Regions from separate parts of the Alkaliphilus flagellatus genome, predicted to be linked through region 2. Evidence: riboswitches for the same ligand, from Rfam matches in the RefSeq annotation. Region 2 holds a riboswitch; the other holds the start of a gene.
The links. Region 2 has a riboswitch for glycine ahead of gcvT (glycine cleavage system aminomethyltransferase GcvT). Riboswitches for the same ligand answer to the same signal wherever they lie in the genome.
Positions count from the first base shown of each region.

Region 1: linked by a shared signal. The riboswitch ahead of KQI88_RS03255 (GrdX family protein) and the one ahead of gcvT (glycine cleavage system aminomethyltransferase GcvT) in region 2 are both predicted to bind glycine.

Region 1 covers NZ_JAHLQK010000001.1:705,868-714,922, reverse strand. Annotated here, with positions in the region: gene KQI88_RS03270 (glycine/sarcosine/betaine reductase component B subunit) at 1-272, opposite strand, end outside; gene trxA (thioredoxin TrxA) at 348-665, opposite strand; gene trxB (thioredoxin-disulfide reductase) at 700-1,644, opposite strand; gene KQI88_RS03255 (GrdX family protein) at 1,747-2,133, opposite strand; glycine riboswitch at 2,233-2,313, opposite strand; glycine riboswitch at 2,315-2,426, opposite strand; gene KQI88_RS03250 (DegV family protein) at 2,767-3,612, opposite strand; gene trmL (tRNA (uridine(34)/cytosine(34)/5-carboxymethylaminomethyluridine(34)-2'-O)-methyltransferase TrmL) at 3,865-4,335, opposite strand; gene KQI88_RS03240 (thioredoxin domain-containing protein) at 4,434-6,503, opposite strand; gene KQI88_RS03235 (LysR substrate-binding domain-containing protein) at 6,623-7,507, opposite strand; gene KQI88_RS03230 (chromate transporter) at 7,635-8,213, shown strand; gene KQI88_RS03225 (chromate transporter) at 8,206-8,769, shown strand; gene KQI88_RS18630 (DUF255 domain-containing protein) at 8,913-9,014, opposite strand.
Region 2 covers NZ_JAHLQK010000002.1:45,280-54,334, forward strand. Annotated here, with positions in the region: gene KQI88_RS05135 (aminotransferase class I/II-fold pyridoxal phosphate-dependent enzyme) at 1-669, shown strand, start outside; gene tmk (dTMP kinase) at 769-1,398, shown strand; gene KQI88_RS05145 (cyclic-di-AMP receptor) at 1,403-1,732, shown strand; gene holB (DNA polymerase III subunit delta') at 1,752-2,741, shown strand; gene KQI88_RS05155 (PSP1 domain-containing protein) at 2,735-3,628, shown strand; gene KQI88_RS05160 (DUF362 domain-containing protein) at 3,707-3,877, shown strand; gene KQI88_RS05165 (NAD(P)-dependent oxidoreductase) at 4,169-5,428, shown strand; glycine riboswitch at 5,688-5,789, shown strand; glycine riboswitch at 5,793-5,868, shown strand; gene gcvT (glycine cleavage system aminomethyltransferase GcvT) at 6,046-7,152, shown strand; gene gcvH (glycine cleavage system protein GcvH) at 7,213-7,596, shown strand; gene gcvPA (aminomethyl-transferring glycine dehydrogenase subunit GcvPA) at 7,598-8,938, shown strand; gene gcvPB (aminomethyl-transferring glycine dehydrogenase subunit GcvPB) at 8,938-9,055, shown strand, end outside.

The sequences.
Region 1 (9,055 bases), on a different contig from region 2:
CTACCTACAGTATCAACCTTACTTATTACCCCTGGAAAAATCCCTCCAGGACCTTCAACTTTAACTCTAGGTTCAATAACGTCCTTAACTGGAGTAATTCTAACCTCTTCTCCTGGATGAGCTAATTCGATGTCGATGCTTTTAATATGTTCATCTCCACCAATTTCTTTAAGCATTTCATCCTTATTGACATAAAGTACGCCGTTTTCTACTTTAGTAGTATCTCCGAACTTTACATCATTAATGAAAATTTTTCCTAATTCTAAGCGCACAAGCTTCACCTCCCTTTATTTCTAAGGGCCTATAATTGAATACTTTCAATTCGTTCCCATTATAGGCCAGTTTAGTTATAAGTATTTTTTAATCATTGATTCAATATTTGCTCTTGTTGCATCATCCTTAGTTAATTCATCTACCTTTGCACCATTGTTATAGATAGCAATAGTAGGTAGACCTAGTACCTTTTCCTTAATGGCTAGCCTTCTTGCCTGAGTAGTGTTTAATTTAGTAAATTTAATTTTGTCACCATATTGCTCTTTTAACTCCATAATATCAGGCATTAATGCTTTGCATGGCTCACAACCATCACTCCAATAATCTACTAATACATACCCTTCAGCTTGAAGTACTTCACTTTCAAAAGTGTCTTTATCAACAGATATCATTTTCCTTCACCTCCTTAAAGTTGTATTAAACTTGTTATTCTAGTTCATTTTCTATATATTTTTCAGCTTGAATTGCTGCAATAGCTCCATCAGCAGCTGCTGTAATAACCTGTCTTAATGATTTTACCCTACAATCTCCTGCTGCAAACACACCCGGAACATTGGTTTTCATATTATCATCAGTTATTATATATCCAACTTCATCCATATTTATAATACCTTTAAATATTTCGGTCGCAGGGATATAACCAACAAATACAAATATACCAAAAGTTCCATCATCTTCGTTAGCTGTATACTCTGTAGTTTCACCAGTTTTTAAATTTTTAAATACTACACTCTCAACTATTCCATCGCCTTTAATTTCCGTTACAGTACTGTCCCATATAAAGTCAATTTTAGCATTGTTGAAAGCTTTATCTTGAATAGATTTAGCAGCTCTAAGCTCATCTCTTCTATGTACTATAGTTACTTTTCTAGCAAATTTAGTTAAGAAAATAGCTTCTTCAACAGCAGAGTCCCCTCCACCAATAACAAATACCTCTAGGTCTGTAAAAAAATCTGCATCACAAGTAGCGCAGTAGGATACTCCTTTACCAGTTAATTCTCTTTCTCCTGGCGCACCTATTGGCCTTGGGTTAGCTCCCGAGGCTATAATTATAGATTTAGCTTTATAAGTTGCTTTTTCTCCTACTAAAACCTTTATTGACTCATCTACTTTTATGTCTTTTATTGTATCTTTTTCAAACTTTGCTCCAAACTCATTACATTGCTCTACCATTCTATCTATTAATATTGGTCCTGTAGCATTTTGCATAGATCCTGGGTAGTTTGCAACTTCTTCTGTACTTACAATTTGCCCACCTGCTTTTTCCTTTTCTAAAATCAATGTTGACATTTTACCTCTAGCTGCATAAAGTCCAGCTGATAACCCAGCAGGTCCTCCACCTATTATAATTACATCATAAATGTTTTCCATGTGTTTCACTCCTTTGAATTTCGTATTTTATTAGTTTTTATGCTTAATTAAAAATAACACTTTAAATTAATGGAATTTGAGGCTAAAATATTGGCTAAGATTCTAATTAAATTGCCTCATACTTTCAATTGCACTGTCCAATAGTGTGCGATCAATTTCCATAAAATCTTTTAATATCTCATTATCCCACTTCTTAGGAGTCCTTATTCTAATAAATTTTTGAGCAGTACTAATGCTATCTTCTATAATCATTAAGGAATCAATATGTAAATCTTCTTTTTCACAGGATATGGCCAGACTTTTGTAAGGAGTTTCGTTAGGTTTAACACTACCTGATAAAGGGTGGGTTAACAGTCTGTGTCCTTCGTGTATTTTATTCCTTGCTAGGAATAAAACGTCTAAGTAATTTCCATCAACAAACTCTATATTATAATCGTTGTTATATTTTTGTCTAACTTCCATATTATTTGTAATAATTATTGCCTTCACCCAACTTTACCTCCGTAAATTTACTCTTTGAGTTATTTCCATAAAATTACTTAATTATACAAAAACAGAGCAACTAATACAACGCCTTGTTGTCATAGTTGCTCTGTTCATTAACCTGAGAGTTTCTTTCTCAAACTGCAGAAATTGCCCCATCGGTGCTAAATTACGCTTTTCAGAGTACCGTCCAAATACGGTCCTTTTGCCTGAGATATTCACTAAAAAATGGCGAACTTTTTAGCTTCTTCCTTCGGCGTTTAACATTTAAAATGTCAAATCTCTCCCGCATTTTTCTTCCAGTTACAATATTAAATTATTAGTATGCTAAATTTTTCTAAATGTCTATCTTCAATCACATTATAATATATATATTAGGCAGTAGCAACTACTTTTATTAAATTTTTACCCATGTTTTATTGACATTACATAAGAATGTTCAAATTGTCAAATTTATAACAAATTAAAATTTCTTAATAATTCATTCTGACTTTTCAGCATTTTATAACTTTTCGCTAACTTTAGCAATAACACATAGGTTAATCTATTTTTCTTATATCCAAAATGCGTTTAACTAAACACCATTGTTATTTAAACACCACATCCAATTAAATCTAATTTTTTGTACTTATATTTTAACTACTCAATAATGTAAAAAATAGCTAATGTACCTGGTCCAGCATGAGTTCCTATCGTACATCCTATTTCAGTAACAATCACTTCTTTTGGATTAAGCTCTCTTAGCACTTGATCCTTTAACACAGCTAAAGTTTCCGGACAGCTTGCATGAGAAATACCAACTACTTTATCCTCAAAATCTTTTCCACGCTGTTTTGCAAGCTCTATCATTTTACCTACTACTTTTTTACTTCCTCTTACTTTATCCAAAGGCTCAACTAATCCTTCTGCAACTGTTAAAATAGGCTTAATATTTAGCATAGTTGCTATTGTAGCTTTCATCGGGTTCAAACGACCACCTTTTTTCAAGTATTCTAAAGTATCAACAGTAAAAATATGGTCCACATTTAACTTAATTTTACTTAGTCTATTAATTATTTCATTTAAGCTTTTTCCTTCCTCTGCCATTTTTGCGGCCTCATATACAAACATTCCGCCACCGAAGGATAACCCCATAGTATCAAAAACCTGGATTTTATTGGTTTCTAATGAGTTTTTAGCTATTATTGCTGATTGATGTGTACCACTTGCCCTTGAAGAGCCATTTATACACAAAACTTCTTTGCCCTCACCTAATGCTTTTTCAAATATCTGCATAAAAGTATTCGGACTTATTTGAGAAGTCTTTGGTAGTTCTTCTGATTGTGTAAGTTTTTCATAAAATTGTGCGTTTGTTAAATCAACACCATCCCTATATTCTTTATCACCAAAAATAATAGTTAAAGGCATTACTATAATATTATGTTTTTCTACAATATCTTTAGGAACATCAATCATACTATCTGTAATAATTTGAATCTTACTCATTTTATCTCCTCCATTATTCTACTTAACTTATCTATTAATTAATTATTAATTGACTGTTTATTTAATTCCATTCTATACTTTATTTAATCAATTTACAATATTTTCTATGTTAAAAGCAAAAGTCATCCTACACTATCTAACATACTTATGTTGCACTTAAATTTTAAAATCTAACTAAAAATTTCACCTACTTAAAATACTTATAGTTCTAGCTTTCTTATATAGAATAAAAATAGAGTAGCCATAGCTACCCTATCTCATATTCGGATAATTATATTGTCGTAACACTTCATATACTACAATAGAAACAGAATTAGATAAATTTAATGATCTTGCTCTTTCTAAGTCTACCATAGGAATTCTTATGCAAGTTTCCTTGTTATTATTTAATATATCTTTTGGAATACCAGCAGTTTCTTTACCAAACATTATATAACAATCTTCCTTTGGGTATTCCATATCACTATGGGATTTTTCTGCTTTAGTTGTTGCATAGTATATTTTGGCATTAGAGTTCTTCTCTAAAAATTCTTTATAGCTGTTATAATACCTTAAGTCTAATATATCCCAATAGTCAAGTCCTGCACGCTTTACATGCTTTTCATCTATAGAAAACCCTAATGGACCTATTAAGTGAAGTACACTTCCTGTTGCAGCACAGGTTCTAGCAATATTTCCTGTATTTTGCGGAATTTCTGGTTCTAATAATACTACATGTAGCAATTTTTCTCCCCCTAACTATCATATGTTAAAAGTATACCACTGAATTATAACACAAAATCAAAGCTCAATTGTAATAAATTTTAATTGACTATGTAGTATTAATCAGCAAAAAAACTATACTCTGTATCAATAAGCTTAATAAACTGATCTAATTGATTAGTTGGCTCATGGCATACAAAGTTAGAGCAAACATGAGCAGTAGTTATGTCATCTTTCATTTTCTTATCTAATATATTAGAACCTATATTTTTTATTAGTTGATTATTTATATTAACAGCTACAGTTGTAAATGGCATGAATCTATTATTTATTTCCATAATCATTTCATTATATAAATCGTCCTTTTTATTAGCTACAATTACTACTTCTGTCTTTGGCGCAAAATAAAACAAAGTAGCAGTCATTAAAAATGTATGGGCATTAGGATGTTCTTTAGCACTATTTCCAAATGCATACAATAGTTTTTCTGTTAGTTCCTCTAATTTTGTGTCCCCTGTTAAACTAGCTAACCTAAGCATATTTAAAGCTGCCACACTATTTCCCGAAGGAATAGCACCATCATATACTTCCTTAGGTCTTATAACAAGTTGTTCTGCATCATGTCCATAAAGATAAAACCCTCCATCATTTTCATCCCAAAATAGCTTAATCATATCATAATTCAATTTAATAGCTTTTTCTAAAAAGTCTTCGTTAAGTGTAGCTTCATATAGCTCTAACAATCCCCAAATTAAAAATGCATAATCATCTATATAACCTAAATATGCAGAATGTCCATCTCTATATCTAGCTAATAGACGTCCATCTTCTCTAATAAGGTTTTTGAAGATAAACTCAGTAGCATCAGTGGCACCATTTAAATACTTTTCTTCACCTAAAACCCTATAACCATATGCCATAGCTGCTATCATAAGTCCATTCCAAGATGTAAGTATTTTATCATCCTTATGGGGATGGACTCTTTTGTTACGTATATCAAATAGCTTCCTATTCATAATCTCTAATTTGTTTTTTAACTCTTGATTTTGACCTATATCCTCTAAATCTTGATTTATCAAATTAGGTATATTATGTCCCTCAAAGTTACCTTTATTTGTTATATCATAATACTTACAATATATTTTAGCGTCATCTTTACCTAAAACATATTCAATTTTATCAACTGTCCACACATAAAACTTTCCTTCTATACCCTCAGAGTCTGCATCCTCTGCAGAATAAAACCCTCCTAAGGGCGAAGTCATATCTCTTAATACATATTCGAAGAGTTTTTCAGCAATCTCTTTATATATCTCTTTTCTTGTAGCATGGTAAGTTTCTAAATATACAATAGATAGCATAGCATTGTCATAAAGCATCTTTTCAAAATGAGGTACTAGCCACTTTCTATCTACAGAGTATCGTGCAAATCCATAACCAACGTGATCAAACATTCCACCTTTATACATTGCTTTCAAAGTATTTTCTACTATTTCTAGAGCCTTTTTCTCTTTAGTAGCCGACCAATACTTTAATAAAAAACTTAAATTATGAGGTGTTGGAAACTTCGGTTGCTTACCAAATCCTCCATATTGTGGATCATATAAATACTCTAACTCTTCAAAAGTTTTGTGTATAATGTCCTTTTCAACCTCTGTACTTCGTTTATTAGATTCCATACCTGCAATAGCTTCACTTATCTCTTTACTATTTTGTATAATTTCATCCTTTCGATCTTTCCACTGCTTTGAAATTTGAGTCAAGATATCCATTAACCCAGTATGTCCATACTTCTTATTCTTAGGAAAATAGGTTCCTGCATAAAAAGGTTTTTGATCTGGAGTAATAAATACAGTTAGAGGCCATCCTCCATGCCCAGTAAGAGCTTGGCAAAATGTCATATATATATTATCTATATCAGGTCTTTCTTCCCTATCTACTTTTATAGCTATAAAGTTTTCATTTAATAATTGAGCCACCTCTTCATCTTCAAAGGACTCCCTTTCCATTACGTGACACCAGTGACATGTGCTGTATCCTATACTCAGAAATATTGGCTTATCTTCTTCCTTAGCCTTTTCAAGCGCTTCTTCACCCCATGGATACCAATCTACAGGATTATATGCATGTTGAAGTAAATAAGGGGATTTTTCATTAATCAATCGATTAGGTATTTTATTATTAGGCATAACACCACCGTCTTTCATATTACATTTTTAAGTATTATTCCCTAAATAAAAAAGATTACTATAATTAATTTAATAGTAATCTTAGATGAATCCTTTATATTCTTTTTAATAGAGGTGATCTATTTATCACTTGCTTTATTCTTGATTATTTCGATTAGCGTTTTATAATTCTTAGTTTGGATCTTATCTTTATGAAAGACAATATGATTTACACTGATTAATTTAAAATCATTTACTTTCACCTCAAAAAGCTCTCCACTGCTAAGTTCGTTTTCCACTAATATTTTGGGCAACACACTTATCCCTAAGTTTTGCTTTACCGCATGGATTAAAGCCTGTGAATTTACACTTGTCCACTCTGGGTTTACAGTTATATTATGTAATAATAATGCACTGTCAAAAACATCACGAATGGCACTGCCTTCTTCCCTCAACAATAATCTTTCCTTTATTAACGTATTAACATCTACCGATTTTTCTAACACAAATTTATGTTCAGGCGAACAAAGTACTGCCAATCTATAGTTTGAAAATGGAATTTTTATTAACTCTTCCTTATAAATAACTCCCTCAATCAATCCTAAATCAATTTCATTCTTGAGTAGCATATTTTCAATATTTCTAGCATTATCAATTATAACCTTGGTGGGAGTATTCTTGCAAACCGTTTCAAAATTTGCTATTGCTTTAGGTAAAATAAAATTTGCAATGGTTATGCTTGATCCAATCTTGATAGTTGCATTGTCTTCTAATTCTTTAGAGTTTTGTTCCAAGTCATCATACAAATCTAAAAGCTTTATTGCTTTTCCTAAAAATAGTTTGCCTGTTTCATTTAAATAAAGTCTTCTTGAAATTCTATCAAATAAACAAATGCCTAAATAGCATTCTAGTTCATTGATTGCATGAGAAACTGCTGGCTGTGTCATAAACAGCTTTTCAGATGCCTTTGTAATACTCTCTTCTTCGCATACAGTTTTAAAAATACGCAAATGCCTCAAATTCACATGAATCTCTCCCTTACATTACTAATTAGTTATGTTTATTATAATATTATACTATTTTACTTATTATATTTCTATGAGTATAATATAAAAAGTCAATAATTTATATGTAGAGGAGAATTTTATCATTATGAAATCTAAAAAATTTAAACTCTATTTTTCCTTGTTTAGAATAATGTTTTCTATAAGTGCATTTACCTTTGGGGGAGGATACATTGTTATACCAATGATGCAAAAATACTTCGTAAATAATCTAAAGTTAATTAGTGAACAGGAACTACTAGATATGGCAGCAATTTCGCAGTCGACACCTGGTGCAATTGCAGTTAATATTTCTGTATTAGTAGGTTATCGTATTGCCGGAATTATAGGTGCAATCATTTGTTGTATCGGAACAGTCCTCCCCCCTTTGCTTATTTTATCTGTTATATCTTCTTGTTATAGTGTATTTCGAGATAATAGAGTTATTTCTTCAATCCTAAAAGGAATGGAGGCAGGCGTCGCCGCTACTATCGTGGATTTAGTCATTGATATGAGTAAAGGAATTTTAGATGAAAAAAATTGGTTGTTAACATTAATGGTTCCTGCTTCATTCTTCGCTAGTTTCTTTTTAAATATTAATGTTGTTTTAATTATTATTTTCTGCTCATTCCTATGTTTTGTACAAGCTTATTTGAAAAGCAGGAAAGGAGGGGCAAGGTATGACTAAAAATATAATTATTTTGTTAGTAAGTTTTTTACAGATTGGTTTATTTAGTATCGGTGGCGGTTATGCTACAATACCATTAATACAGGAACAAGTAGTTGATTTCCACCATTGGCTTACTTTGCAAGAATTCACTGATATTATTACAATCTCCCAAATGACCCCTGGGCCTTTAGCAGTTAACACTTCAACTTTTGTTGGAATACGCATTGCCGGTATATTCGGAGCTATAGTAGCCACATTAGGATGTATTCTATCTGGATTTATTCTTTCTATTATTTTATACAGGTTTTTCAGAAAACATAAAGATATAGATATCATTTCCAATATATTGAAAGGACTCCGCTCTACTTCTGTTGGACTTATTGCGGCTTCTGCATCTACAATCGTTTTGATTGCCTTTTGGGGCTCGCCATTACTCAATGTTAAAGCTGTTAATTTTAATATTACCGCTATCATTGTATTCATTATTTCTTTATTTTCACTAAGAAAGTATAAAATGAATCCAATATTTATTATTGTTCTAACAGGTATTATAGGCTTATTTTTTTATCGATGATGTTTGAGAAACACTAATCTCCATAATTATTAAAATATATTTTGGTTTTAGTAACCGGAGTGCGATCAGTAACATGTGGAATAGCCTATGGATAAGAATATCGGTTTGTCTTCTGCAACAGTTCTTGAAAAAGCCTCTCCGCCCTATGAGTGCCAATCCACTGGATTGTGAGCATGTTGGAGTAGATAAGGAGATTTTTCTTGGATTAGTTTGTTGGTGTATTTGTAAGTGTTTTCTGTTGACAATATTACACATCCTTTGCTATGAGTTTAATATTTCTATTATA
Region 2 (9,055 bases):
AGCAGTCCATCATACTTATTATTATCTTCTTTAGATTTTGCGGTTATGGTTTATGAAACTGAGGGTAAATATTTAATGAAAGATTTACTTGAAAACATTAATAATTTTAGGGAAATGGTTTATAAACTAGACAAAGTAAGTATAATGAGTAAGGATATAATAGGGATTAATGGAGTCCATGCTATAGACCCTACTCGACTATGGTTTGGATTAAAAGGTATTACAGGATATAGGCTGGAACAAAGACTTAGAGATGAATTTAATATACAGATGGAACTGTCTAATAATTATGGTGTATTGGCAGTAACATCAATTGCTAATGACACACAAGATTTTTACAGGTTGCTAAGTGCTCTTGATATAATTTCTAAAGAAGAAACAAATAAAGGCTTTTATGACTTACAATCTTTTATATATAAAATACCTGAACAGGTTTTTACTCCAAGGCAAGCTTTATATAAGAATAAGAAAAGAGTATTACTCAAGGAAAGTAGCGGCTATACTAGTGGGGAATCTATAATACCATATCCACCAGGTATCCCATTAATTGTTCCAGGAGAAAAAATTAATGATGAGGTTATAGAATATGTTACAGCTATTATTAAGTCTGGTAAAGAGATTTTAGGACTTAAAGATGCTAGTTACCAGTGGATTGAAATATTAGCATAGGTCAATCTATAGAATAAGCAAGGACTTAGTTCTTATGGAGTTTTAGAACTATTAACCATCGAACAAAGTATAAAATAAAATAGCATATGAGGTGATTAGGTGAACAAAGGATTATTTATTACTATAGAAGGTCCAGATGGTGCTGGGAAATCTACACAAATTCCTTTTATTAAGAGATTTTTAGAAAAAAAAGGGTATGAAGTATTATTAACAAGAGAGCCTGGAGGAACTGTAATAGGAGAGAAAATTAGAGGGTTAATCTTGGATAAAAACCATCAAGAAATGTCAGATATTACTGAAGCTCTATTATATGCAGCTTCTAGAGCACAACATGTGGCAGAGCTTATTATTCCAGCTCTTAATGAGGGAAAGGTTGTACTATGCGATAGATTTGTAGATTCAAGTATGGTTTACCAAGGAAAAGGTAGGGGTATAGGGCTAGAATCTATTAGAAACATTAATGACTTTGCTACCAACGGACTAAGGCCTAATCTTACTATTTTACTAGATATAGATCCTGAAGTGGGATTAAAACGTATTAAGGCTACAAAAGAAGTAGATAGATTGGAGCAGGAAAAATTAGATTTCCATAGAAAAGTTTATGAAGGATATATGGAGCTTATTAATATGTATCCAGAGCGTATTAAGGTTATTAGTGGGAATCAATCTATTGAAGACATAAGTAAGGATATTGAAAGTAAATTAAAAATATTAATAGGGGAGGAATAATTTTATGAAATTAATTATTGCTATTGTTCACGATGAGGATGTTCACCATCTTATAGATGATTTAACTAAAGATAAGTTCATGGTGACTAAATTGGCTACTACAGGGGGATTTTTAAAGGCTGGAAATACAACACTGTTAATCGGTGTAGAAGATGATAAAGTAGATAGGGTTATTGAAATTATTAAAAATAATTGCGAAACAAGAAATCAGATGGTTACTTCACCAACTCCAATATCTGGAGCTGCAGGAGTTTTTATTCCATATCCTATAGAGGTTAAGGTTGGAGGAGCAACAATATTTGTTGTAGATATAGAAAAACATTTAAAACTGTAGTAGAAAGTAGGGACAGAGAATGGCCTTTAAAGGTATTGTTGGGCAGGAAAAAGCTATAGAGAGCTTAAAACGAGCTCTAGAGCATGACCAAGTGGCCCATGCCTATTTGTTTGAGGGAGCAGAAGGACTAGGGAAAAAAGCTATAGCTCTAGAACTAGCCTCTGCTCTAGTTTGCAATAGTAATAAGGACAGGCCATGTGGCAAATGTAGTAGTTGTGTAAAGGTAAGCAGTGGTAACCATCCTGAAATTAAAGTAATTGAAGGTAAAGGAACAATAAAGGTTGATGAAATACGGGAGCTTATAAAGGATATACAACTAAAGCCCTATGAAGGCACACGAAAAGCCTATATTATATGTAATGCAGATAAAATGAATATACAAGCACAAAATGCTCTTTTAAAAACATTAGAAGAACCTCCTCTTTATGTTACTTTAATTCTGCTAACTACAAAGGGAAATAGCCTACTGCCTACAATTGTTTCTAGATGTCAAACCATAAAGCTAAATCCTGTACGTTTAGAGGATATAAAATCATATTTAATTAATAATAAAAATATTGATATGGAGAAGGCACAGATGCTTGCGGCTTTTTCTGGAGGTATTGTAGGTAGAGCAATCGAATTATTAGACAACCCTGATTTTCATCAAAGAAGAGAAGGGGTTATTAAACTATGTAACAATTTAATGGGTACAAAACTCCTTATCATATTAGATCAAATTTCGTTTTTCGAGGAACAAAGACCACATACTGAAGAGATTTTTGATCTTATGATTAGCTGGTATAGGGATCTTATGGTATATAAGGAAACAGGAAGTATGGATCTTGTAATAAATGTAGATAAAAAAGAAGTGATAGATTTTCAGGTAAAAGGAATAGATTTAGGGAAAGTTAGAGATATTATTTTTATAATAGAAAAAGCAAAAAATAATTTGAAAAGCAATGTTCAATTTCACTTGAATATAGAAGTAATGCTTTTAAATATCCAGGAGGTATTATCTAAATGGTAACGGTTGTAGGAGTAAGATTCAAAAAGGCAGGAAAGATATACTATTTTGATCCTAGCGACATAGAAATAAATAAAAATGATTTTGTTATTGTTGAAACTGCTAGAGGGGTAGAATTTGGACAGGTTGTAGTTGGGCCAAAGCAGGTTTTAGAAGAAGATATTGTTAGTCCTTTAAAATCCGTTATCCGTATTGCCACAGAAGAAGATGAAAATCAGCATACAGAGAATAAGATAAAAGAAAAGGAAGCCCTAGAAGTTTGTACTGAAAAAATCCGAAAACATGACCTAGATATGAATCTAGTAGATGTTGAGTATACATTTGATAATAATAAAGTCATCTTCTATTTTACTGCAGATGGTAGGGTTGATTTTAGAGAGTTAGTAAAGGATTTAGCTGCTGTTTTTAAAACAAGAATAGAACTAAGACAAATAGGTGTAAGAGACGAGGCAAAAATGCTCGGAGGAATTGGTCCATGTGGTAGATCTCTTTGCTGTTCCACTTGGCTTGGCGATTTTGAACCAGTTTCAATTAAAATGGCTAAGGATCAAAATCTTTCTTTAAATCCTGCTAAAATTTCGGGTATTTGTGGTCGATTATTTTGTTGCTTAAAATATGAACATGATGTATATGCACAAATCCTACAAAAACTACCGAGTGTAGGCTCTATAGTCTTAACTCCAGATGGAGAAGGTATTGTAGTTGAAGCTAATGTATTGTTAGAGTTTGTAAAGGTTAAAATTAATAATCCTAATGATAATAATGGAGAAATTAAATCCTACTTTTTACATGATGTAACTAAGGTTAAAGAAGTTGAAGTTGAGGTAGAAGATGAATTAGATATTCCAGAAGAGCTAAAATCTGAATTGAAAAAACTAGATGAAATATAGATTTATATAGTATGTAATAATAATAAAAGGAAAAGCTTATATAGAATGATTTATACATTACCCTAGGAGGTGGTTATGATGGCTTATGTAATTACTGATGAGTGTATTAGCTGTGGTTCTTGTGAACCAGAATGTCCAGTAGATGCTATTACAGCTGGCTCAGACAAATATGTTATAGATGCTGCAACATGTATCGAATGTGGAGCTTGTGCAAATGTATGTCCAGTAGATGCTCCAGTTCCACAATAGGACCCTTAGATAAGGGTCTTTTTTATTGAAATAAAAAATATAGGTTTTCTAATTACTAAAGTATTATTAACTGATTTTTACGACTTTTATAACTAATGTAACATATTAAATAATCAATGTTTATATATTTATAAGACATTTTTATGGAGTTTGTAAAAAATAGTAGGTCATATTTACTTATTACTATTGCAAAGTTAAGTAATATTTTCTATTATAGTATGGGAGCATTATTATATAGTTATTAATGAAATATATAGCCTGAATTATCTAAAAGTTATAGGAGTTGATATTATGGCAGAACATGTAATAGATAAGGCAAAAAAATGTTTGCAATGTAAAAATCCAAGATGTCAAAAAGGGTGTCCTATCAATACCCCTATAAAAGAAATGATCAATTTGTTTTTAGAAGGAGACATTAATGGGGCTGGAAAAATTGTATTTGAGAACAATCCATTATCTGTAGTGTGCTCTTTAGTATGCCCCCATGAAAGACAATGTGAGGGTAGTTGTATATTAGGAATAAAATCAAGTCCTGTTAAAATAGGTGATATAGAGAACTATATTTCAGACTATAGTTTAAATTTAATAGATTTAAAACCAGATAAGAAACGTAAAGGTAATATTGGAATAATAGGTTCTGGTCCAGCAGGTATCACTATAGCCTTACTGCTAGCCTTAAAGGGATATAATATTACAATATTCGAAGCTAAAGATAAGATAGGCGGAATGCTTAGATACGGAATTCCAGAGTTTAGATTACCTAAAGATATTTTAGATAAAATTAAAAATAGATTAGTAGAGCTAGGGGTCGTAATTAGGCCTAACGTATTAGTAGGTTCTAGAATAACCATTGAAGAGTTGTTTAGAGACGGATTTGATGCTATATTTATCGGTACAGGTGTATGGCAACCTAAAAAGCTAAATATTAGAGGTGAAAGCTTAGGACATGTTCATTTTGCAATTGATTATTTAAAAAACCCTGATGTATATAAATTAGGGAATAAGGTGTGCGTTATTGGTGGTGGAAACGTTGCAATGGATGTAGCTAGAACAGCTATTAGAAAAGGTTCTAAAGAGGTTACTATAATGTATAGGAGAGGCACTGAAGATATGCCTGCAACTAATCATGAAATAGAATATGCTAAAGTAGATGGAGTTAAGTTTGAGTTGTATAGGGCTCCTGTTGAAATTACAGAGGAAGGCATAATTTATATTGAAACTAAGATGGTAGCTGACGAAGCTGGAGAAAGACTTGTTACTGTAGATGGTTCTGAAAGCTTATTTGAGTGTAACTCTATTATGGTTGCAGTTAGCCAAGGACCTAGAACTAATATAATATCAACAACAAAAGGAATAGAAGTAAACGAAAGAGGGTTAGCAATAGTAGATGAACATGGCAGAACTACTAAAGAAGGAGTTTTTGCATCTGGGGATGTTGTTACTGGAGCGAGAACTGTTGTAGAGGCAGTAAAATATTCGAAGCATGTAGCTGAGGCTATTGATAAATATGTTAGTGGAAAATATGAAAAGAAGGCTAATAAAGTATGTTAATTAAAATAAAAATCAAGGGTATAGACATAGGTGCTTATTCTTGATTTTTTTTTAATTTTATTATTTAGAATAAACATATAAAAGGGCATTATTTTATATTTGTATATCTTTTATGTGATAATCATATGAAATTTATATCCAATTTAAAGTATTCAAAAAATAATACGTGATAAAAAAATATCAGGAGTTGAAAAAATATTCTAAAAGATGTATTATTGTCTTATAGAAAGTTATATAAAAAACATACATACAGTACCAGATGATAACAACGAGAGATATCCACTAGGGTAGCCGAAGAAGCAATGTAAAAGATGCCGATTTTTTTGCAGAAACTTTCAGGCAGAAGGATCGTTGTTTGATGGAACTCTGAAGAGCCCGTATATACGGCGCCGTAGGAGAAATACATTTTAGTGTAGAAACTCTCAGGCAAAAATACAGAGGACATGATGGCAGATTTTCTTACTATTCCATTATGTTCTTATTTTTTGCATAAATTATTAGAATATATTTTAAATTTGGGAATAATTTTGTATGGAGGAATTTCCTCATACTATTAATTAAAATGATGTACTAGCTTTAATTTAGGGTAAACTATTATAAAAGAGGAGGAGATATTTATGACCGAGCTGCGCAGAACATCCTTGTATGAAGCACACAAGAGACATGGCGGCAAATTAGTTGATTATTCAGGATGGGAAATGTCAGTACAGTTTGAGGGATTAACAGCTGAACATGAAGCAGTAAGAACAGCAGCAGGAATATTCGATGTATCTCACATGGGGGAAATCGAAGTAAAGGGGAATCAAGCAGAGGATTTTGTTCAGTACCTAGTTACAAATGACATATCTGTGCTTGAAGATAATCAAATTCTTTATACATTCATGTGTTACCCAGATGGAGGAGTAGTGGATGACCTTTTAGTTTATAAGTTTAACAATAATCATTACTATTTAGTAGTTAATGCAAGCAATGCTGATAAAGATTATGAGTGGATGAAGCAAAACTTAGGTAAATATGATGCAGAAATAATTAATATTTCTGATGATGTATCAGAAATTGCTATTCAAGGACCGAAGGCTCAAGAAATATTGCAAGAGCTTACTGACACAGATCTTTCAGAAATAAAGTTCTTCTATTTAAAGAGAGATGTAAATATAAATGGTGCTAACTGTCTTGTTTCAAGAACAGGCTATACTGGGGAAGATGGTTTTGAAATTTACTTAGATCATAAAGATGCTGATTCTTTATGGGAAAAGCTTATGGAAGTTGGTAAAGATAAAGGATTAAGGCCAGCAGGACTTGGAGCAAGAGATACCTTAAGATTTGAAGTTGCCTTACCTCTTTATGGCAATGAAATCTCTCAGGATATTAGTCCTCTAGAAGCAGGATTAGGCTTTTTTGTAAAGTTAAATAAAACTGACTTTATTGGTAAGGATGCCCTTGTTAAGCAAAAAGAAGAGGGATTAAAGAGAAAACTAGTGGGATTTGAAATGAAAGAAAATGGAGTACCTAGACATGGATACGAAGTGATGGCCGATGGAAAGGTTATAGGCTTTGTAACTACTGGGTATAATTCTCCAAGTCTGAAGAAAAATATTGGTTTTGCTCTAGTTGATGCTGAGTATGCAGCCTTAGGTACACCAATAGAAATTAAAGTTAGAAAGAGAACTTTAAAGGCAGAGGTAGTTGGTAAAAAGTTCTATGATAAGCATACGAAAAAATAACTTTAAATAAATATCTAAAGAAATAAAAGATAATAAAAACAATTCAAGGAGGAGTATGGTATGAAAATTGTAGAAGGACTTTTATATTCAAATGATCACGAGTGGGTAAAGGTAGAAGGAAATAAGGCTTACATTGGAGTTACAGACTATGCACAACATGCATTAGGAGAAATCGTGTATATTGAAATGCCAGAAGTTGGAGATGAGTTTGACAAAGGTGATGTTTTTGGTGTTGTTGAGTCTGTAAAGGCAGCTTCTGACTCATATCTACCAGTTTCAGGAAAAGTAGTTGAGATTAATGAAGCTCTAGAAGATTCTCCTGAACTTGTAAACGAAGATGCTTTTGCTAACTGGATTTTAGCAGTTGAATTAACAGATGAATCCGAACTTGGAACATTAATGAATGATGTAGAATACAAAGAGTTTTGCGATAAGGAGGAATAGTATGCATAGGTACATACCTAATACAGACACCGATGCCAAGCGAATGCTGGAGGCTATTGGAGCTAACTCCATGGAGGATCTGTTTAAGGACATACCTAAAGGACTTCAATTAGGTAGAGAACTTAATATAGAAGGACCATATTCCGAAATGGAAATAGTTCGCCATATGAAAGACCTTAGTGGCAAAAACAAAAGTACAGATGATTTAGTTTGCTTCTTAGGAGCAGGGGCATATGATCACTATATCCCTAGCGTAATTAAACATCTAGCGGGAAGATCAGAGTTTTATACAGCTTATACTCCATATCAACCAGAAATTAGTCAAGGTACCCTACAAGCAATATTTGAGTATCAAACTATGATCTGCAACTTAACAGGTATGGATGTAGCAAATGCTTCTATTTATGATGGTGCGACTGCGTGTGCTGAAGCGGCAATAATGGCAGCTGATAATACAAGACGTAAATCTATTGTTGTTTCTTCAACGGTACATCCTGAAGTAAGAAATGTTTTAAAAGTATATATGGGATTTAGAAATATTGAAGTAGTTGAAGTAGATATGCAAGATGGAGTAACAGATATAGACAAATTAAAGTCTGTAGTTGGGAAAGACACCGCAGGAGTTATAATCCAAAACCCGAACTTCTTTGGTATTATTGAAGATATAACAGAGGTTGAAAAAATTACTCATGAAAATAAAGCGCTATTTATTAATTATGTAGATCCTATTTCATTAGGAATATTAAAAAGTCCAGGAGAACTAGGTGCAGATATAGTTGTTGGAGAAGGCCAATCCTTAGGAAATAGCTTAAACTTTGGTGGACCATATTTAGGCTTCTTTGCAACTACATCTAAGTTAGTTAGAAAGATTCCTGGAAGAATAGTTGGTCAGTCTGAGGATGTGGATGGTAAGAGAGCGTTCGTTCTTACATTACAGGCAAGAGAGCAACATATTAGAAGATATAAAGCTACTTCAAATATTTGTTCTAACCAAGGGTTAGTTGCTCTTATGGCTTCTATTTATCTAACTACTTTAGGTAAAAAAGGAATTAGGGAAGTAGCTATGCAAAGTACTCAAAAAGCCCATTATGCTTTTAATGAAATTACTAAGGGTGGTAAGTTTAAACCATTATTTGATAAGCCATTCTTTAAAGAGTTTGCAGTAACTAGTAATTTAGATAGCTCTAAAGTTAATGAAGAGCTATTGAAGAACAACATCCTTGGAGGATATGAACTTAAGAAAGAATATTCAGAGTTAGATAATGGATTGTTGTTATGTGTAACTGAGAAAAGAACTAAGGAAGAAATAGATAAATTAGCTAGAGTAATGGAGGTGATATAATGAATACGGACTACACTAAACTAATCTTTGAAGTTTCTCAAGAAGGTAGAAAGGCATATAGCCTACCTAAATGTGATGTAGAAGAGGTTAATATTGAAAGTCTAATTCCTAGTGAGT